DNA from 3 places in the Arthrobacter sp. NPDC058130 genome. Region 1 is predicted to be linked to each of the others. Evidence: predicted binding sites of a transcription regulator. Region 1 holds the regulator's gene; each other region holds the start of a gene.
The links. The regulator HrcA, encoded in region 1, represses chaperone genes, less so after heat shock. The targets are predictions, from matches to a motif close to TTNGCACTCGNNNNNNNCGAGTGCNAA.
Positions count from the first base shown of each region.

Region 1 (6,919 bases):
CCGATTCCACCCAGTCCGGGTTGTTCACCTTGTCCGTGAACCTCGGCCCCGGACGCTACGAGGTCCATGTGTCCCAGGTGGATTTGTCGGACAGCGCCAAGGAAGTTTTCCAGGACACCCGCGGTTTCGAAGTCAAATAGCCTTCGCCGTCCAACAGCCGCTTTCAACTAGTCAACGTCACGAAGATACGGCCCGCATACCGTCAGCTGGCTACCGGCCACGGGCTACCAGCGGCCGAGGATGTCGTTGGCCAGTACGGTCGCGGCCGGCCCGGCGGTGGACGAGCGCAGCACGTGGTTCCCCAAGAGGGCCGTGACGGCCCCGGCGTCGCACAACCGGGTCACTTCACGCGGGCTGATGCCGCCTTCGGGGCCCACGATCAGCAGCACTTCACTGAATCCGGAGTCGGCGGCGGGCGCGGTTTCCAGCCACGATTCCAGGACGTCCCGCAGCGGGCGGACGGCGTCTTCGTGCAGGATGACGGCCAGATCCGCGGCAGCCACGGCAGCCTGCAGCCCGGCGCCGTCGACCGCCGCCCGGACCTCCGGGATCCAGGCCCGGCGCGCCTGCTTGGCTGCCGCCGTTACCACCGATTGCCACTTGGCGTGTGCCTTCGCGGCCCGTTCGGCCTTCCACCGCACAATGGACCGCTCCGCCTGCCAAGGAATGACGGCGTCGATGCCCAGCTCGGTGGCTGTTTCGACCGCAAGTTCGTCGCGGTCGCCCTTGGCGAGTGCCTGCACAAGCACCAGCCGGATCCCGGGCCGCGGCTCGTCCGCAACATCCACGCACTGGACGGTCAGCTCACCGGGCGCGACCGCGGTTACCGTGCCGGTCAGGCGCTTGCCCGCGCCGTCGGCGATGTCCACGGCCTCGCCGACGGCGATCCGCTTGATGGTGACGGCGTGGCGGGCCTCAGCGCCCTCAAGGACGAAGGCGGAGCCGGGGACCTGCTGGTCCAGGGTGCCTGGGGCGGTGAAGAAGACCGGGTTACTCACCGCTACAGGTTACCGAGCCGGTCCCGGAGTTTCGCGAAGACGCCGCCGCTGGCCGCGAGCTTTCCTGCCGTGAAGTGTTCGCCGCGCAGCTTGGCCAGCTGGCGGAGCAGGTCTTCCTGGGCGGCATCGAGCTTCCCCGGCGTTTCCACCTGCAGGTGCACCTTCAGGTCGCCACGCCCGTGGCCGCGCAGATGCGTGACGCCGAGTCCGCGCAGGGTGATGACCTCGCCCGACTGCGTGCCGGCCTTGACGTCGATCTCCTGCTGCCCGTCGAAGGTGTCGAGGGAAATCTCGGTGCCAAGGGCGGCGGCCGTCATGGGGATGTTGAGGCTCGCGTGCAGGTCGTCGCCGTCGCGGACATAGGTGGCATCGTTGTTGACCCGGATCTCCACGTACAGGTCACCGGACGGGCCGCCGGCGGGCCCTGCCTCGCCCTGCCCGGAGAGCTGGATGCGGGTGCCGGTGCCGACGCCGGCCGGAACCTTGACGGTCAGCGAGCGGCGGCTGCGGATCCGGCCCTGGCCGCTGCATTCGTTGCAGGGGTCCTGGATCACGGTGCCGAAGCCCTCGCAGGAACCGCAGGGGGCCGAGGTCATGACCTGGCCCAGGATGGAGCGCACAGCGCGCTGGACCTGGCCACTGCCGCCACAGATGTCGCAGCGCACCGGGTGGGTGCCCTCGCGGCAGCAGGAACCCTCGCAGGTGGGGCAGACCACAGCCGTGTCGACTTCGAGCTTCTTGTTGACGCCGAACACCGCGTCGCGGAGGTCGATCCGGACGCTGATCAGCGCATCCTGGCCGCGGCGGACCCGGGACGCGGGCCCGCCCTGGCCGCCGCCGGCGCCGAAGAAGGTCTCGAAGATGTCCTGGAAGGCGAAGCCCTGGCCCGAGTAGCTGCCGCCGCCGAAGCCGTTGTCGGTGCCGTTCTCGTTGCCGGTGGTGTCGTAGACGCGGCGCTTCTGCGGGTCGGAAAGGACCTCGTAGGCGTGGGTGACGGCCTTGAACCGGTCTGAGGCGTCTTCTCCCGGGTTCACGTCGGGGTGCAGGGTCCGGGCCAGTTTCCGGTAGGCCTTCTTGATCTCCTCCCCCGTTGCGTCGCGGGAGACTCCAAGAACGTCGTAGTGGCTGCTCAAAGTGTGTATCTCTTCCTTGTTGTACTGCCTGTGGGGCACTGCCTGCGGGGCAAGAAGTCGTGCTGGGTCCGGGCCCGTCAGGGCCCCAGGATCCTCGAAAGGTAGCGGGCCACCGCGCGCACGGCGGCCATGGTGGTGGGATAGTCCATCCGGGTGGGCCCAAGGACGCCGACCTTGGCCGTGGCGTCCGGCCCGTAGGCGGTGGCCACGACGGAGGCCTCGGCCAGGCCGTCGTAGGGGTTTTCCCGGCCGATGCTGACGGTTACGCCGCGCGGGTCTTCGGCCATTTCGCTGAGCAGGCGGAGCATGACCACCTGTTCCTCGAGCGCCTCCAGCACTGGGCCGATGCTGAGCGGGAAGTCCACGTTGGAGCGTGCGAGGTTGGCCGTACCGGCCATGACCATCCGCTCTTCCCGGCTGCTCGTGGCCAGGGCTTCAAGGCCACGAGCCAGGGCGTGGGCTGCTCCACGGCGCGCCGGCGGGCCGCTGTCGACCACCGTGGGCAGAAGCTGGGGCAGAAGGCTCAACGGTGTTCCGGAGAGGCTCGTCAGGAAACTTGTGCGCAGTTCCGCGAGGGCGTCGTCGGGAATGTCCTGCCCGACGTCGATGACGCGCTGTTCCACTTTGCCGGTGTCCGCAATGAGGACGATCAGCACCTTCCGGGGTGCCAGCAGCACGAACTCAATGTGCCGCACCCGTGCGCGGCTCAGCAGGGGATACTGTACGACGGCGACCTGGTTGGTCAGGTGGGACAGGAGCCGCACGGTCCGGTCGAGGACGTCGTCGAGGTCCTCGGATCCTTCCAGCAGCGCCTGGATGGCCCGGCGTTCGGCCAGGGACAAGGGCTTGACCGCTGAGATCTGGTCGACGAAGAGCCGGTAGCCCTTGTCGGTGGGGATCCGGCCGGCGCTCGTGTGCGGAGCCGTGATCAGGCCTTCGTCCTCCAGCGCCGCCATGTCATTGCGGATCGTGGCACTGGAAACACCAAGATGGTGACGCTCCACGAGCGCCTTGGAACCAACGGGCTCACGCGAATGGACGTAGTCCTCCACGATGGCGCGCAGCACTTCGAGTTTGCGCGGTTCGCTCACGCTCCACCTCCAATCGACTGTCCCGCAGTCGGTGCCGCCCGCGTTGTCCGGTTCGCGCCCAATACTGGTGCGCGTGGCCCGCAACGGGTCAAGTGTTAGCACTCGACATGCCTAAGTGCTAACCAGTCTAATATGAGTCGCCGCGTTGTTAGCATTGGATTCGCTCCAGGCGTGGCCCGCGGGATCGCGTTTCCCGTCACACCGGGCGCCGGGACCGTGGCAACTGCTGCAGGCGCCGGGCCCTTGTGGTCCGGCGAAGGCCACGGAGAGTTCCACTGACCGCCGTACATTCCGAGTGCAAAGTTAGCGTGTAGAGATGTCGTACCAGAACTGGGGACCCCAGGACCTGTCCGCCCCCGCCAAGACCGCCTTGCCGGAAGTCCCGGTGGAACGCGGGATGGTCCTCGAAGAGGTCCAGTCCGGCTGGGTGGGTGCCGTAACCCGGGTGGAGAAGTCCGGCGGCATGCATGTCGTGGCGCTGGAGGACCGGCGGGGCAAGTCCCGCTCCTTCCGCCTCGGCTTTGGCTTCCTCTTGGAGGGACAGCCGATCCGGCTCATGCCTCCGGCCCCCAAAAAGGCGACACCGGCCGCCGGAGCCGGCCGCACGGCGTCGGGCTCGGTCCGGGTGGCGGGGCAGCGCGCGCAGGTGGCCAAGGCCAGCCGCATCTGGGTGGAAGGCAAGCACGACGCCGAACTGGTGGAGAAGGTCTGGGGCGATGACCTCCGGGTGGAGGGCATCGTCGTCGAACCCCTGCACGGCATTGACGACCTCGCGGCCGCCGTGGCGGAGTTCGGGCCCGGCCCGGGCCGCCGGCTCGGCGTGCTCGTTGACCACCTAGTGGCCGACTCCAAGGAGTCGCGGATCGCCGACGCCGTCATGGCCTCACCGGGCGCCGCCGGCAACGTCCTGATTGTGGGCCATCCCTACGTGGATGTGTGGCAGGCCATCCGGCCGGCGGTCCTGGGGATCGAGCAGTGGCCCGTGATCCCCCGCGGCGTCGACTGGAAGACCGGGATCCTGATGGCTTTCGGGTGGCCCCACTCGACGAAGGAGGACATCGGCCTCGGCTGGCAGAAACTCCTGGGGGCTGTGCGCAGCTACGCGGACCTGGAGCCGTCCCTGCTGGGCCGCGTGGAAGAGGTCATTGACTTCCTCACCGTGCCTTAGCCGGCGCAAGCTCGGCCGCCCCCTGATCTCCATTTCCGCGCCCGAGCAAGTATTCTTGGAACGGCGGCCGCGCACCCAGCACGGTCCCGGCTATTCCAGGCACAACCCAGGCAGCAACGCATCACCGCAATCCGAAGGGCTTCACCGTGGCAGATAACGCACGCGAACACACGGGCAACCAGCACGGCCAAGGCCAGCCCCCGTACCATGGCGTTCCGGCAAATGCGCTGCCGTTGACGGCCAGCGAGGACCGGCAGTGGGCCACGCTCGCGCACTTCGGCGGCATCCTGGGCTGCGTGCCTTCGCTGCTGATCTACCTCATCTTCAAGGACCGCGGCCCGTTCACGGCGCAGGAATCCAAGGAAGCCCTCAATTTCACGCTGCCGCCGACCATTGCCGCAGTTCTCGCGAATCTGCTGGTCTTCATTCCCGTGGTGGGCAACCTCTTCGCCGTGCTCGCCACCGTCATCTGGATCGCCGTGACCTGCTTCTCGGTGGCGGCCGGCATCCACGTCAACCGTGGCCAGCCGCACCGCTACGAGTTCAACCTGCGCTGGATCAAATAGTCCAGCCTGCCCAGCCAAAAGGGCCGCACCGATATAGGCCAGAACAGTAGAGCCGGCCGCTGCCCCTCAGGGCGTAGCGGCCGGCTCTTTGTTTACGGCAAATCGGTCCGGCAGGCGTTCAGCCCGGCAGCTGTTCAGTCCGGCAGGATCCTGCGGACCACAGCGTCGGCCAGCAGGCGGCCCTTGAGGGTGAGCACCAGCCGGCCCTTGAAAGCGGCGGCAGGGTCCACCAGGCCGTCCGCGATCAGCCCCGCGACGGCGTGCCGGCCGGTGTCCCCCAGACCTCCGAGGCTCGGGATGTCGAGTCCGGAGTTCAGTCGGGCCTCGAGCATGACGCGTTCCACGTTGCGGGTTTCGCTGTCCAGCGTTTCTCGTCCGGCGGCCGGTGAGGCGCCCGTGCCGAGGCGGTTGGCGTAGGCGGTGGGGTGCTTGACGTTCCACCACCGCACACCCCCGACGTGCGAGTGAGCCCCGGGCCCGATGCCCCACCAGTCGTCGCCGCGCCAGTAGGCCAGGTTGTGACTGCAGGCCTGCTCGGGCGTGCGGGACCAGTTGCTGACCTCGTACCAGGCGAGCCCGGCCGCGGAAATCAGTTCGTCGGCGAGTTCGTATTTGGCGGCGTGGTCGTCGTCGTCGATTTGCGGGACTTCGCCGCGGCGGATCTGGGCCGCGAGCTTGGTGCCGTCTTCAACGATCAGCGCGTAGGCGCTGATGTGGTCGGGCGCGTAGGACAGCGCGGTCTCGAGCGAGTAGCGCCAGTCCTCCAGCGACTCCCCCGGAGTGCCGTAGATGAGGTCGAGGCTGACCGCGAGGCCGGCCTCCCGTGCCCACTGCACCACGTCGGGCACGCGGCTGGGCGTGTGGGTGCGGTCCAGGACCTTCAGCACGTGCGGCACGGCCGACTGCATCCCGAAGGACACCCGGGTGAACCCGGCGTCGGCCAGCAGCTGCAGGGACTCGGGGGTGACGGAATCCGGGTTCGCCTCGGTGGTCACCTCGGCGCCTGGCTGCAGGCCCCAGGCCCCGATGGCGGCGGTGAGGATGCGCGCCAGGTCCTCGGCCGGGAGCAGCGTGGGTGTGCCGCCGCCGAAGAAGACCGTGCTGAGGGCGCGGTCCGGCAGGCCTGACTCCTTCAGGACGCGGGCAGCGAATTCCACCTCCGCGATCGCGGTGGCGGCGTAGGCGTCCTGGGAGGCCCCGCCGCCCAGCTCGGTGGCGGTGTAGGTGTTGAAGTCGCAGTATCCGCAGCGGACCGCGCAGAACGGGATGTGCACGTACAGCCCGAAGGCACGTTCATCGGCGCCCTGGCGAGCCTGGGCGGGCAGGAGCCCGTCCGGCGGCGCAGGGTCGCCGAGGGGAAGAACGCTAGGCATGGGCCCGGCCCGCCGGCACAGCAGCAACAGTCATGACAGGCACCGCTACTTCTTGGCCTTGTCCTTGGACTCGTCCGTGGTGAGGGCTGCGATGAAGGCTTCCTGCGGGACCTCGACGCGGCCCACCATCTTCATGCGCTTCTTGCCTTCCTTCTGCTTTTCCAGCAGCTTGCGTTTTCGGGTGATGTCACCGCCGTAGCACTTGGCGAGGACGTCCTTGCGGATGGCGCGGATGCTTTCGCGGGCGATGATCCTGGAGCCGATGGCGGCCTGGATGGGCACCTCGAACTGCTGGCGCGGGATGAGTTCGCGCAGCTTGCCGGTCATCATCACGCCGTAGGCGTAAGCCTTGTCACGGTGGGTGATGGCGGAGAAGGCGTCCACCTGTTCGCCCTGGAGCATGATGTCCACCTTGACGAGGTCGGCCACCTGCTCGCCGTCGGCCTTCCAGTCCAGCGACCCGTAGCCGCGGGTCTTGGACTTGAGGATGTCGAAGAAATCGAAGACGATTTCGGCCAGCGGCAGGCGGTACCTGATTTCCACCCGGTCCTCGGAGAGGTAGTCCATGCCGCCCATGACGCCGCGGCGGC
Region 1 is NZ_JBHVTV010000002.1:601,687-608,605, forward strand. Features, by position in the region: gene ACFVTM_RS06960 (GerMN domain-containing protein) at 1-140, shown strand, start outside; gene ACFVTM_RS06965 (16S rRNA (uracil(1498)-N(3))-methyltransferase) at 225-998, opposite strand; gene dnaJ (molecular chaperone DnaJ) at 1,001-2,131, opposite strand; gene hrcA (heat-inducible transcriptional repressor HrcA) at 2,209-3,222, opposite strand; gene ACFVTM_RS06980 (DUF3097 domain-containing protein) at 3,539-4,390, shown strand; gene ACFVTM_RS06985 (DUF4870 domain-containing protein) at 4,537-4,956, shown strand; gene hemW (radical SAM family heme chaperone HemW) at 5,091-6,329, opposite strand; gene lepA (translation elongation factor 4) at 6,375-6,919, opposite strand, start outside.

Region 2 (6,919 bases), on a different contig from region 1:
CGACGCCGTGGGGGTCCTGATCGCGGTGGTTGTCATATTTGCTCCTCGGTTGACGGGTGGCGGGATTTCAGTGGAATGGTTCCGTCATGACGATGCCTGCTTCCGGGTTGGATTGTTCCGGTGAAGCGCCGGACATTGGATTTCAAGGACTCCAGGTCCGCCAGGTCCTCGTCTGCGGGTTCGGCCCGGTCGATAATGAGCGTCTGCACCATGTGACCCAGGTCGGCCCGAGTGATGATGCACAGGGTGGCGTCCACTGTCAGCGTCCCTTTGAACCCGGGCGCTTCCAGGCTCGTCAGCGGCACAATCCATGAGCCGTCGTCCTGTGTGATGGGCCAGCCGGCATCCAGTTGCCAGTCATCGTCAGCCCGGCCCAGGAACGTCGAGTGGCGGGGCAGCACCAGCGACCAGGGCGGCCGGTGCGGCGGATTCGTCATGGCCGGCCCGTCTTCAGCCGACCCGTTGGCTTGGACGACTCTCGACCAGTCAGGGGTCAACTGGAAGGCGGGGCCTCCATCCATCCTGATATCCCAGTAGCCGCCCGTGAAGTACCGGAATGTGCCCCGGTCCCCCTCCGGACCCGAATAGATCTGAAAGTCGGTGGCGAAGCTGCCGGCGAGGAATGCCGGGTCGGCGCCGGCCATGAGGCGTATGAGCTGCCTGTGGTTCGGGATCATCGCCACTCTCCCCCAAGAGTACGGAAGCTGCCGGCAATGGCCGCGGCTTTGCGCTAACCTAACACGCGAAGTTCGCCCCGGAGCCCGCTTCCTGGAGAAAGTTTTTGTCGCCATATTCGGTCGCGGGGCTGACACATGACACTAAGCATGCTTATGGTAGTAATGCGCGAACGGATGGCCTGCAACTGCGGGCCGCATGGCAGAGGGTCCTTGGGGGACCCTCTTCGTGTATCTGGGAGGAACCGCTGGCCCAAGCCGCACCCATGGCGCCCCATGAGATGACTGGCAGAAAGTCCGTGACCGGAAGGGGCTGAGGCGCCTGAAAACACCACCTAAGAATCCCCGAAAATTGTGGAGCTAAGGAGATTCGAACTCCTGACCTCTTCGATGCGAACGAAGCGCTCTACCAACTGAGCTATAGCCCCGAAGCAACGCCGGTCCTGAGGGAACGGCGCTGCCGGTGTCCCTAGGCTACAAACTATCTGCGCTGTTTTCCAGCCAGCCCCGGAATGTCACGTTGCCGTGTCGCGCGTCCGGCACCAGATTCAGCCCCTCGCCCAGATAGCGGCCCATCGCACCGGGCAGCGGCAGGCGCACCAGATGACCCTTCACGCCCGTGACCCGCTTCCACTCGCGGGCAAAGTCGGCCATGTCCTTAGATTCGGGGCCGCAGAAGTTCAGCACCCGGTGCGGCGGGGCGCGGTGCTGAAACCGGTGCCGGCTCCAGTGCGGTCTCCAGGAGCATCGCGGCCAAGTCAGCCGGCGACACGGGCTGGAACCGGCTGCCCCTCACCACGGGGATGATGCGAATCTTCGAGCCGGCGCCGAACATCATCGCGAGCAACGAATGAAACTGGGTGGCACGGAGCACCACAGTCTGAAACCCGGACAGCTCGTAGACGTGTTCCTTGGCAGCTTTCGACCGGTAAAACGCCGCGCTGCTGCGATCGCAGTTCACGATCGACAGCATGACGGCCCTGGCCGCCCCCGCATCTTGGGCGGCGGCCAGAAGACGCGCGCCGCCGTCGGCGAAGTTCTTCCGCGCCGTCCCGGAGCGTCCCTCCAGGCAATCGATCACGACGTCGGCGCCGGCCACGGCGGCCGCGACCCCCTCCCCCGTCGTCGCGTCCGCGCGGAAGTATTCAGCGCCCCCCGACGCTGCCGGCGGCGCCTGGCGACGGCGGGTTGCGGCTCAGGACCGCCACGGAGTGCCCGGCGCCGAGAGCCCGGCGTACGACCTCGCGGCCCACTTGGCCTGTTCCGCCGGCGGCGCAGATCCTTGTCATGACCCGAGGCTACCGCAACGAACCGTGCCGGCACGTTGCGGGGAAATAAAAACCCCGGGCAGCCATCGCTGGCTGCCCGGGGCGGGAACTTCGCAAAGAACGGCCCGGATCAGGCACGGCGCCGCTGGAGGACATCGTCCAGGTTGCTCAAGGCGCTCTGGGCCTTGGTGAGCTGCCTTGTCCCGGAGTCGTCGGCGGTCCCCGGATCGGACGCGGCCGGCCGTGCGGAGGCCTGCTTCAGCGACGGCTTCCCAACGGCTTTCGGTGCCTCCGGGAGGTCAAGGGGCATGGGGGCTGCTCGTTCGGCCTTCGGCGCTTCGACGTACGTGGGCTTGGGAACGTCAACGGGCTCCCAGCTGGAAACCTCCGCAGCTGCCGCCGTTTCGGCTGCCGGAGCGGCCGCGGTATCCCCCGAGGCTGCTGCCTCGGCGAGGGCGGCCTGCCGGAGCTCCAGCGCGGTCAGCGGCTTCGGCGCGGGTTTCTGTGTGGCGGGGGCCGCCTCGGCGTCGAACAGAGGGCTTTCCGGCCGTATGCCCGGACGTTCAGCCGGAAGGGCGGGGATCTGCTCGGGCCGTGAGGGCCGAGCGGCGGTGCGCTCCGGGCCGCCCATGGCTGCGCGGAACGCGGCGTTCATTTTCCGCCGTCGGTCACGGACAGCGAGACGGCGGAGCAGCGCGACGGCGGCGACCGTGCCCAGCAGGGCCGTCACCGGCAGCCAGCCTGACCCCACCCCGAAAAGCCGAAGGGCCCCGGACACCACTCCTGTGAGCAGAAACAGCAGGCCGGCCAGCGCCAGCACCAGCCGCCCCCAGCGAATCCTGAATGCCGGAGAGGCCCCGGCAAATGGTGTCGCCCCTCGCGGTGCGCCGCTGCTGACCCCGGGCCCAGCGGAGCCGGAGGCCGGTTCTGCGCGGTGGGTGCTGATCATGGGTTTCTCCTGCTGCGCCGCCATTTTCAAAACCTTCCCCGCATGTGGATCTGCTGGTTCCATGTCAATGACGTCCGCCAGGAATTCGCCCGCAGGCTGCAGCTGGTGGCGCCCGTTCCTCAGAACGTAAGGCGCCACCCACACGATCCAGAGCGCAACAGCAATGACAAGTATCACCGAGCTGCTAAGAGGGAAGTCCACACTCAAAACCGTATGAGGTATATGGGGTGCTGCCCCGCATTGTCAGGGGTGTGTCGCGCGCGCCGCGGCAGCTGGCCGCCGTCGGGAGTCTTGGCTGGTCAGGCGGCCATCACGGTTCAGGCCTGCCGGGTCCTCAGCCACCGTGAAAGCAGGCCTTCCGGCACTTCTTCCGCCGTGAGCGCGAAGGTACGGTGGTCGGCCCATTCACCATTGATGTGCAGGAACCTGGGCCGGAAACCCTCATCGCGGAACCCCAGTTTCTCCACCACCCGCAGGCTCGGCGCGTTCTCCGGCCTGATGTTGATCTCCATGCGGTGCAGGCCCAGGGTGCCGAAGCAGTAGTCCGTTGCCATGGCCACGGCGGTCGGGGCAATCCCGCGGCCGGCCCGCTCCTTGTCGACCCAGTAGCCAAGCGTCGCCATCATGGCCGAACCCCACACGATCGAAGAGACAGTCAGCTGCCCTACGATCACCGGCGCCTGGTGACCCGGCGTCCATTCAGCGATCACGAAGGGCAGGGCCGTGGCCTGCGCGGCCTGGGCCTTGAGGGAACGGACCATCTGCCGGTAATCCGGCAGCCCGCCGCCGGGGACGGGGTTTGATGCCTCCCAGGGGGCCAGCCATTCGCAGTTGCGGGACCGAAGTTCTGTCCACTCCTTGCGGTCCCGGTACCGGATCGGGCGCAACACAATGTCGCCACTCTCCAGAGTCACCGGCCAGTTGAAGCTGCCCCCCACGGGAGTTACTTGGCGAGGCTGGGGGCGAGGCTGGACGCGAAGCCGGGCAGCCATTCGCGCAGGCCCGGGCCGAGGTCATCGCTGTCGCAGGCGAGCTGGACACAGGCCTTGAGGTAGCTGAGCTTGTCGCCGGTGTCGTAGCGGCGGCCGCGGAAGACGACGCCATACACGCCGTAGCCTTCGCCGGTGCCGGCCGAAAGTTCCTGCAGCGCGTCCGTGAGCTGGATTTCTCCGCCGCGTCCGGGCGGGGTGCGCTCGAGGACTTCAAAGACGGCCGGGTGCAGCACATAGCGGCCGATCACGGCCAGGTTGGACGGTGCGTCCTCGACGTCGGGTTTCTCCACGAGCTGATTGATGCGGACGTAGTCTTCACCGCCGATCGCCTCGACGTCGGCGCAGCCGTAGGCACTGATCTGGGACGGGTCGACCTCGATCAGTGCGACCACCGACCCGCCGGTCTTGGCCTGGACTTCAATCATGGTGCTGAGGAGCTCGTCGCGGGCGTCAATGAGGTCATCGCCCAACAGGACGGCGAACGGCTCCTGACCGACGTGCTGCTTGGCCCGGAGGACAGCGTGGCCAAGGCCCATGGGATCGCCCTGGCGGACGTAGTGGATGTCGCCGAGGTTGCTGGCAGCCTGGACGGACTCGAGCTTGGCCGTGTCGCCCTTCGCCTTCAGGGTGGACTCCAGCGCCGGAACCCGGTCGAAGTGGTCCTCCAACGCCCGCTTGTTACGGCCCGTGATCATCAGGATGTCGTTCAGGCCGACATTCACGGCCTCCTCAACGACGTACTGGATGGCCGGCTTGTCAACGACAGGCAGCATTTCCTTGGGCATGGCCTTCGTGGCTGGAAGAAACCTGGTACCAAGGCCCGCGGCGGGGATGACGGCCTTACGAACAGAAGCGTGGGGTGTATTCACTCGACTAATCTAACGGAGGGACCAATCATTGCGTAATTATAATTCGAACCGCCCGGCCGGCCCTCCCCCGGTGCGTCGCGGCCGCAAGAGGCAGAGGACGGGCCAGCATGGCGTCAAAAGAGGAAATACGCTCCAGCCACCGGGCGAAGCGTTCCGCACTTCCGCTGGCCGCACTCGATGCCGCCGCATCCGGTATCGCCCGCCATGGGCTCCAGTGGGCCTCCGGGCTGGCCGGCGGCCGTCAGGGCACCTTCGCGGCATACCTGGGCGTGGGCACCGAACCGCCCACGCTGCCACTGCTGTCGGCCCTGACCGACGCCGGACACCGCGTGCTGCTTCCGGTGTGCGAACCCGCACTTGAGCTCAGCTGGGTGTACTGGACCCCGCAGTCCGGGTTTGTCCGCAGCAGGTTCGCCCCCATCCAGGAACCCGTCGGGGAGCGCCACAGCACCGCCGTCATGCGGGCCGCTACCGCAATCATCCTGCCGGCCACCGCCGTGGACTTCTCGGGAAACCGCATCGGGCAAGGCGGCGGCTACTACGACAAGTTCCTTGCCTCCCTGGCCGCCCTGACCCCCTCGCCTTCAGGGGCGGGCGACGCCGCGTCCGACGCCGAAGCGCTGCCGACTGCCGCCGTCGTCTATGACACGGAGGTGCTGCCCGCGGACAGCATCCCCGCCGAGTCGTTCGACCGTAAGGTCGACGCTGCGCTGACCCCGGGCGGGATCATCCGGCTCGGCTGATACCGGCCGGCGGATAGGGGTTCCGGCCAAGGTGATAGAATTGGCACTCAGGCCCTGCGACTGCTAAGCACGGACCCTGTCGGTAGGCATACCGACGTGGTCCCGGCTCGACAGCACGGGACCTGCTCGTTTGTCCCAGAGGAGGATTTACAGTGCCCACGTATGCATATGCCTGCAAGGACTGCAGCCACGCCTTCGAGATCGTGCAGTCGTTCAGCGATAGCTCCCTGACGTCCTGCCCCGAGTGCCAAGGCACGCTGCGCAAGAAGTTCAACAGTGTCGGCGTAGTGTTCAAGGGCTCCGGCTTCTACCGGAACGATTCCCGCGACACCAAGGGCAGCACGGTTTCCGCTGCTCCCGCAGCACCCGCGGCCACCCCAGCGCCGGCCCCCGCGGCCTAAGGGGCACCCGCGCACAGGCCCCCGCGGCTTAGCGGGCACCCACCGGCTCGGCGCCGCTGTCAGTTGGACCCCCGCTGGCCAAGCCTGCGTAATCCCTTGGCCCGCCTGCAATTGTCCACATAGGCCAATCCGTGGTTCCCGCCACTATCCGGGGATCCGTAGCGTGGCTGCATGGCTCTTTCCCTCAGTGCGCTATCTCCCCCGTCGTTCTGGTCGCCGTGCGCGGCCTCGGCCGGATTTCCCTACGCGACTGCGCCCGGGCGTTCTTTCGCGCGGTCCCAGCGAAGTCCCGGCGAGGGCTCCGGACGCTGGAACCGCACCGGGATCCGCGTGTCCGGCCTCCCGCCGGCCAGGTTATCGGCGCCCGGCCGACCCAGTCGGAGCCGGAACGGGCCCGGCAAGCCCCGCAAGCCGCGAACGCCCCGCGGCCGTCCATCGCCGCGCCGCCTGCGCGGCTGGCTGGACCGGAACCGGCGGCTCCTAGCCGCGCTCCTGTTCTGCGTCCCCGCCGGCCTCACCGTCCAGCAACTCACGCCCGCGCCCGCCGACACCGTCATGGCTTTCGCGGCGGCGGCGGATCTTCCCGCGGGCAAGACTCTGGAACCCGGCGATGTCAGCAGGGTCAGAGTACCGCCCGGGCTCGTCCCGGCCGGCAGCCCCGGCAGCGAAACTTCGTTCGAGGGGAAACAGCTGGCCGCACCGCTGCGCCACGGCCAGCTCCTCACTGACGCCCAGGTTCTCGGCCCCGGCCTGCTCGCCGGAAGCCCGCCCGGCTCCGCTGCGGTGCCGCTGAGGATGGCGGACCCTGCAGCCATCCAGCTGGTCTCCCCCGGGCAGCTCGTCAACGTTGTGCTCACCGGCGGCAACGGCTTTGAACAACCCGCCGAAAGCCAAACCCTTGCCGAAGCCGTCCCGGTGCTCTGGACCTCAGCGCAGGGCGGCAGCGCAGGGCCGTGGCCAGCCACGGCGGAGACTGAGGGGCTGGTGGTTGTAGCGGCGTCGGCCGACCAGGCACGAAGGCTG
Region 2 is NZ_JBHVTV010000005.1:44,227-51,145, forward strand. Features, by position in the region: gene ACFVTM_RS11030 (GNAT family N-acetyltransferase) at 1-36, opposite strand, end outside; gene ACFVTM_RS11035 (hypothetical protein) at 33-677, opposite strand; tRNA gene ACFVTM_RS11040 (tRNA-Ala) at 1,030-1,102, opposite strand; gene ACFVTM_RS11045 (hypothetical protein) at 1,149-1,328, opposite strand; partial or broken gene ACFVTM_RS11050 (NAD(P)H-binding protein) at 1,333-1,788, opposite strand; gene ACFVTM_RS11055 (NmrA family NAD(P)-binding protein) at 1,820-1,963, opposite strand; gene ACFVTM_RS11060 (hypothetical protein) at 2,073-3,068, opposite strand; gene ACFVTM_RS11065 (GNAT family N-acetyltransferase) at 3,209-3,829, opposite strand; gene galU (UTP--glucose-1-phosphate uridylyltransferase GalU) at 3,835-4,752, opposite strand; gene ACFVTM_RS11075 (5-formyltetrahydrofolate cyclo-ligase) at 4,860-5,495, shown strand; gene ACFVTM_RS11080 (FmdB family zinc ribbon protein) at 5,648-5,896, shown strand; gene ACFVTM_RS11085 (RcpC/CpaB family pilus assembly protein) at 6,227-6,919, shown strand, end outside.
Region 2: the regulator HrcA is predicted to act here: its motif matches at 5,536-5,562, upstream of ACFVTM_RS11080 (FmdB family zinc ribbon protein).

Region 3 (6,919 bases), on a different contig from region 1:
CATGGACCCTATCGACGTCACCAAAACATTCCCGCCCACGTATGACTTGTGGGTGCTCATTATTTTGATCGCCATTGCGGTGCTGATGATAGGCATCACCGAACAGACCAGCTGGAAGCTGTTGCTGCCGACGGCAGCCGTCGGCATCGTGGGCTATCTGGTCCTGATCGGGGGCGACGCCCTGGGTATCGGGGCGCGCTTCGCCCCGGCTCTCGCCGCGGTGGTGATCGGACTTCTTGCCCGGGTGGTCGCCCTCCGGATGGGTGCTCCGCAGCTGGTGGTGGCCGTCCCCGCGGCCCTGATCCTTCTCCCCGGACTCACCATATTCCGATCCATGTATGTATTGACCATCGAGGAATCGGAGATTCTCATGGGCGCCGGCGGGATGCTGAACGCCGGGGCAATCGTGCTCGGCGTCGCTGCCGGCATCGTGCTCGGTGACACCCTGGCGCGGCCCCTGACGCGGAGCCTGGCGAGCAACGAGCGGCGCCGGGCCCGCCGCCGCTAGCTCCCGCGACGCCAGCGTATCTGGCTGCCTTGGGGCGCCGGGTTGGGGCGCGAGGTTGGGGCGCCGGGATTCCCCACTTTTGCCGGGACACGACGGCGTGTTGGGCCAACTCGCCGTCGCGTCCCGGCGTCGTGGCGGCAAAGGAGGGGAAACTCCGCAGCGCCAGGGTGGCCCATCTGGTTCTTGCGCCCTTAGATCTTGCCTTCTTAGATCTTGCCGATGGGCAGCTTCTTCTCCGCCTGGAAGTCGTCCTCGACGCGGCCCTTGGCCCAGTAACCCGAGAGGGAAACCTGGGCCCGCTCCAGCCCGCGCTGGACGTAGAGAACGTCCCGGAGGCCCTTCATGTAGCCCCGCTCGCCGTGGGCGAAGACCTGCACCCGGCCCCCGGGCCACTCGGCGTCGCGCACGGCCGTGACCAGCAAGTCGCTGTCTCCGGCGGGGACGCCGTCGCGCAGCAGCCAGCGCAGTTCGACGCCCGCCGGGCCGGCGATGGCCTGGATATCGGCGTCGCTGTCCACCTCGAGGAGGGCGAGACCGCGGGCATCCTCGGGCAGGGACTCAATGGCGGCGCCGATTGCTGGCAGCGCGGCTTCATCCCCGGCAAACAGGTGCCAGTCCGCGTCCGGATCCGGGTTGTAGCCGCCGCCCGGGCCCGTAAAGGTCAGGCGGTCGCCGGGCTGGGCCGATGCCGCCCAAGGCCCAGCGAGGCCCTCGTCGCCGTGGATCACGAAATCGATGGCCAGTTCCTGGGCTGCAATGTCCACCCAGCGGACGGTGTAGGTCCGGGTGTGCGGCCACTGACTGCGCGGCATGGTTTCCCGGACGGCCCACAGGTCCAGCGGCTCCGGGTAATCGACGCCGGGTTGCGGAAACACGATCTTGACGTACCGGTCCACGTAGTCGTTGTTGACGTACCCGGCGAAGCCAGGACCGCCGGCGATGATCCGGACCATATGCGGCGAGAGTTGTTCCTTGCGCAGGACCGTCAGATCGGTCTGGGGACGCGTGTTCCGGGTGGCCGTACTGGTGGCGGGGAGGGAGGTCATGAGGTAAGCCTAACCAAAGAACCTTGGCCAGGGGCTCTGGGTGGAGGCCTGTTACGGCAGTGGCGGCAGTTCCCAGTCGACCGTCCCGTTGCCCTGTTCCTGGAGCAGAGCGTTGGCCCGGCTGAAGGGCCGGGACCCAAAGAAGCCGCGCGAGGCCGAGAGCGGGCTCGGGTGGGCGCTGGCGATCACGGCAGCGGATCCCAGCAGCGGCCGCACGGACTCGGCGTCCTTCCCCCACAGAATCACCACCAGGGGAGCGCGCCCCGCGCCCGCGCCGGCAGTGGCGCCCCCACCGGCATCGGCGGCGGGCGCCCGGCCCGCAACAGCCCGGTCCGCGACCGCCCGGATGGCGGCCGCCGTGACGGCCTCCCAGCCCTTGTTACGGTGCGAGCCGGCCGCGCCGGCCCGGACGCTGAGCACCCTGTTGAGCAGCAGGACGCCCTGCTCCGCCCAGCGGCTAAGGTCCCCGTGGACGCGCGGGGGGAACCCGAGATCGGTCTGGAGCTCCTTGTAGATGTTCGCCAGGCTGCGGGGAATCGGCCGGGTGGAGCCGTCCACGGCGAAGGACAGCCCCACGGCGTGCCCCGGCGTCGGATAGGGGTCCTGGCCCACCACCAGGACCCGGACGGCGGCCAGCGGCTGCCGGAAAGCCCGCAGCAGGTTTGCCGGCGACGGCAGCACCGCATGCCCGGCGGCCACTTCGCTGGTGAGGAAAGTCAGGGTCTCGCGCAACTGCGCTTCCACCGGAGCCAGCGCCTCCGCCCAGTCCGGAGCGACCAGCTCGCTCAGCGGCCGCCGCGCCAGGTCCGCGTAGCTGAGACGATCCTCGGCTGGGGGTTCCAGTTCGAACAGCGCATCGGAATCAGGCTCGGAATGAAACTCGGGATTCGACACAGCCCCATTCTTCCGCAGACACAGCCCGCACCGGCACACCGCCAAATGACAACGCTGTCATTCGGCCTTAGCATAGGAATGGCTTTTTACCGGATCCAACCGGTTTTTTCGGAATCAACCAGGGAGTGTGTCGTGGCCGAAACAGCGCAAGAGCACGTGCTCGCGGGAGATTTTGCCGGAGCCTCGGCTGCCGGCGTGGGCCTGGGCGAGGTGTCCGCGGATTCTCCCCTGAGCGCGCGCGACCAGCAGATACTGGCACTGGAGCGGCAGTGGTGGAAGTACGCCGGGGCCAAGGAACAGGCCATCCGCGAGCTGTTCGATCTTTCCGCCACGCACTACTACCAGATCCTCAATGCCCTCATCGATACCGAGGAAGCGCTGGCCCACGATCCCATGCTGGTCAAGAGATTGCGTAGACTACGTACATCACGCCAACGTGCCCGCACTGCCCGTCGTCTGGGAACAGATTCGTAAAGTCGCGTCACGCGCAGCCGGATGCGCACGTCCTGTTGCGCCCGCTTCCGGCCTCGGGCACCCCGTCTGAAATCAGCAAGGACGTCGTTTTACCATGACCAAATACGCTCGCGATGAATTTGATCGGGTCCCGGAGACCTCTGCCCGCCAGGGTGTCCACCGGGCCGTCGCCGAATCGCGCCGCCGGAGCCTGGCGCCGATCTTGACGGCCGGCTGCGTTGCGCTGGCCATCGGGCTGGTGGCTTTCCTGATCCTGCCGAAGCTCGGATTCTCCGCAGGCCAGGCCGCAGCCGTCGGTGACAATGCCACGGCCACTCCGTCCGCAACGAGCCCGGCGAGCCCCAGCCCGGCGCCGACAAGCCCGGAACCCACCGCCACCGATCCGGCCGCCACAGATCCCGCGGCAGCGCCCTCAGTGACGCCCAGCATCCCTGCCGCCGGTGTGGACAAGACGCAGCCCGTGACGATCTACAACGGGACCACCACGGCCGGCCTCGCCAGCAGGGTCGGCGGCACCGTCAGCTCCGACGGCTGGATCCTGGGCCAGACAGGCAACTGGGGCGGCGTCCCGCAGCAGACGTCGGTGATTTTCTACAGCGACGCGGAACAGAAGGGCAACGCGGAGGCGCTCGGCACACTCCTGGGCATCGACACCCTCGTGGAGTCCGCGGAGTTCAACCTCCCCCTCGTCGTGGTCCTCGGCCCCGGCTTCCAGTAGGCATTCCGGTTACGCCTCAATAACTATTAGCCTGTGCCTCTGCCCGCCGCCAGCGTTCCTGGGGGACGCTGTGGGTACAGTATCTGCGGATTTCTCTTCGCAGTCCGCGGCACACATCGAGGTGGGCCGCACGCAAGCTAGCTGAAAGTGTGGACACCATGGCACTGGGAACCGTCAAGTGGTTCAACGCCGAAAAGGGCTACGGCTTCATCACCGTGGACGGTTCCGAGAACGACGTCTTCGTGCACTGGTCCGCGATCGTCGGCGAAGGCTACCGCGCCCTGGACGAGGGCCAGCGGGTGGAGCTGGAAATCGGCGAAGGCGAAAAGGGCCCCCAAGCCGAAAGCGTCCGGCCCGCCTAGTGGCACTGGCTGCGCTCAAGTACGCCCCGGCGGACGCGTCAGGGCGCCTAGGGGGAAAACTCCTGAGGGGAACGCTGCCGCTCGGCCGCGCCCTGGCGGCGGGCGCAGCAGTGGCTCTGGCCCTGACAGGCTGCCTGGGACCCGCCGGCAGCGCCCGCGTGGCCAGAGCTGACGCGAGCGGTGACGGCACCCTGCGGATCGGCCTGATCCTGGACAACACCGGGCAGCAGAACTTCCTCAACGCCCCGCAGCTCGCGGCGGCCAAGCTTGCCGTCAAGGAGATCAACGCTGCCGGCGGCCACAAGGGCAAACCGGTGGAGCTGCTGCCGGAAACCGTCAGCAGTGACACTGCCGCACAGGCCAAAGCGCTGGTTGCCGCCAAGGCCGACGTCGTGATCGGCCCGACGGATTCCAGCCGTGCCCCTGCCGCTATCGACGTGCTGGCCAACGCCAAGGTAGCGGTCATCTCGCCGGCCAACTCGGCCGGTGCCCTCAGCAATTACAAGAGCGGCGGCTACTATTTCCGCACCTCCGCGACCGCCATCGCCCAGGCGTCTGTCCTGGCCAAGCTGGCCAAGGACGGCGGCGCCAGGACACTGGCGGTGGTGCACGAGGAAGGCGACTACGGCAAAGACGTCGCCGCCGCCGTCGCCGGTGCGGCGAAGCAGTCCGGAATGGAAGTCCTGGCCGACCCGGAGTTCACCCCCGGCCAGGCGCAGCAGGCGGCCGCCGCTGCGAAGGTGGTAAATCCCGACGCCGTGGTGCTGGTCTCGCGCGACGGCGCGCAAGGTGCCATCGCCGAACTGAACAATGCCGGCCTTGCCGGCAAGAAACTTGTCCTCAGCGACGGAGCAGTCAGCCGCTACGGTTCCGGACTGGGCGCGCGGGCGCTCGACGGCGCACGCGGAATCCTGCCCGGCGTGTTCCCCTCCGCCGCCTTCCAGGCCGACCTCGTTGCCGTCGATCCCGGGCTCAAGGACATGGTGTTCGCCGCCGAGACGTACGACGCCGTGATCCTGGCCGCCGTCGCTGCCGCCGCGGCAGAGGACGACGCCGGGACCTCCATCGCGGCGTCCCTCGTCGCGGTCTCCGGCGGGGCAGCGCCAGCCGCCGGCCAGCAAGCCGGTCAACCTGCCAGCAGGACGTGCACCAGCTACCAGGACTGCACCTACGCCCTCCGGGCAGGCCAGCGCCCGGACTATGACGGCCAGTCTGGCCGGATCAACTTTGATTCCCACGGCGACATCACCGAAGCGAACTACGTGGTCTACACCTACGGCGAGGACAACCTGGCCACGATGACCGGCGCGGAAGCCGCCAGCAGCAGCGGCGGCTGATCGCTCCTAGCGTATTGTGCCCGCGTGGCGGGCCTTTCGGACCGGGCACTGCTTGCACTCTCCCCGGGGGAGTGCTAATTATTGACTTAGCACTCCAGCGCACTGACTGCTAACACGACGCCCGGTCCGCCCGGCCGCGGAGTGGGGCAGCCGGTCCAGGAGCAAAAGGAACACCTAGCTGGGGTGAGATCCCTGGCCCGGCGGCATACAGAGGCCGCAGGGTGGGGGTCGTCCGTCGCGGGCACCACAGCGAAGGTTCATTCTTAACGACTGTCCCGAAAGGACTACTGCCGTTATGGCCAAGATCATTGCATTTGATGAAGAGGCACGCCGCGGTCTTGAGCGGGGCCTGAACATCCTCGCCGACGCCGTCAAGGTCACCCTCGGCCCGCGGGGACGCAACGTCGTCCTCGAAAAGAAGTGGGGCGCCCCCACGATCACCAACGATGGTGTTTCCATCGCCAAGGAGATCGAGCTGGACGATCCTTACGAGAAGATCGGCGCCGAGCTGGTCAAGGAAGTTGCCAAGAAGACGGACGACGTCGCAGGCGACGGCACCACCACGGCAACCGTGCTGGCACAGGCCCTGGTCAAGGAAGGCCTGCGCAACGTCGCGGCCGGCGCTGACCCGCTGTCCCTCAAGCGCGGCATCGAGAAGGCTGTTGAAGCCGTCACGGTCGAGCTCCTGGCCACCGCCAAGGAAATCGAGACCAAGGAAGAGATCGCGGCCACCGCGTCCATCTCCGCTGGCGACAACGAGATCGGCGCCCTGATCGCCGAAGCCCTCGACAAGGTCGGCAAAGAAGGCGTCATCACGGTCGAGGAGTCGAACACGTTCGGCCTCGAGCTGGAGCTCACCGAAGGCATGCGCTTCGACAAGGGCTACATCTCCGCTTACTTCGTCACCGACGCCGAGCGCCAGGAAACGGTCCTTGAGGATCCGTACATCCTGATCGTCAACTCCAAGATCTCCAACGTCAAGGAACTGGTTGCTGTCCTGGAAAAGGTCATGCAGTCCAACAAGCCGCTGCTGATCATTGCTGAGGACATCGAGGGCGAGGCCCTGGCCACCCTGATCGTCAACAAGATCCGCGGCACCTTCAAGTCCGTTGCCGTCAAGGCTCCGGGCTTCGGCGACCGCCGCAAGGCGCAGCTGGCCGACATCGCCATCCTCACCGGCGGCCAGGTCATCTCCGAGGAAGTCGGCCTCAAGCTTGAGACCGCCGGACTCGAACTACTCGGCAAGGCCCGCAAGGTTGTTGTCACCAAGGACGAGACCACGATCGTCGAGGGTGCAGGCGACGCCGACCAGATCGCCGGCCGCGTGTCCCAGATCCGCGCCGAGATCGAGAACTCGGATTCCGACTACGACCGCGAGAAGCTGCAGGAGCGCCTGGCCAAGCTGGCCGGCGGCGTTGCAGTCATCAAGGCCGGCGCCGCAACCGAGGTCGAGCTCAAGGAACGCAAGCACCGCATTGAGGACGCTGTCCGCAACGCCAAGGCTGCTGTCGAAGAGGGCATCGTCGCCGGCGGTGGCGTTGCCCTGATCCAGGCCGGCGCCAAGGCCTTCGCGAACCTGC
Region 3 is NZ_JBHVTV010000015.1:38,067-44,985, reverse strand. Features, by position in the region: gene ACFVTM_RS20130 (threonine/serine exporter ThrE family protein) at 1-508, shown strand, start outside; gene ACFVTM_RS20125 (siderophore-interacting protein) at 715-1,554, opposite strand; gene ACFVTM_RS20120 (uracil-DNA glycosylase) at 1,606-2,448, opposite strand; gene ACFVTM_RS20115 (DUF3263 domain-containing protein) at 2,581-2,922, shown strand; gene ACFVTM_RS20110 (LytR C-terminal domain-containing protein) at 3,017-3,640, shown strand; gene ACFVTM_RS20105 (cold-shock protein) at 3,799-4,002, shown strand; gene ACFVTM_RS20100 (ABC transporter substrate-binding protein) at 4,077-5,339, shown strand; gene groL (chaperonin GroEL) at 5,635-6,919, shown strand, end outside.
Region 3: the regulator HrcA is predicted to act here: its motif matches at 5,426-5,452, upstream of groL (chaperonin GroEL).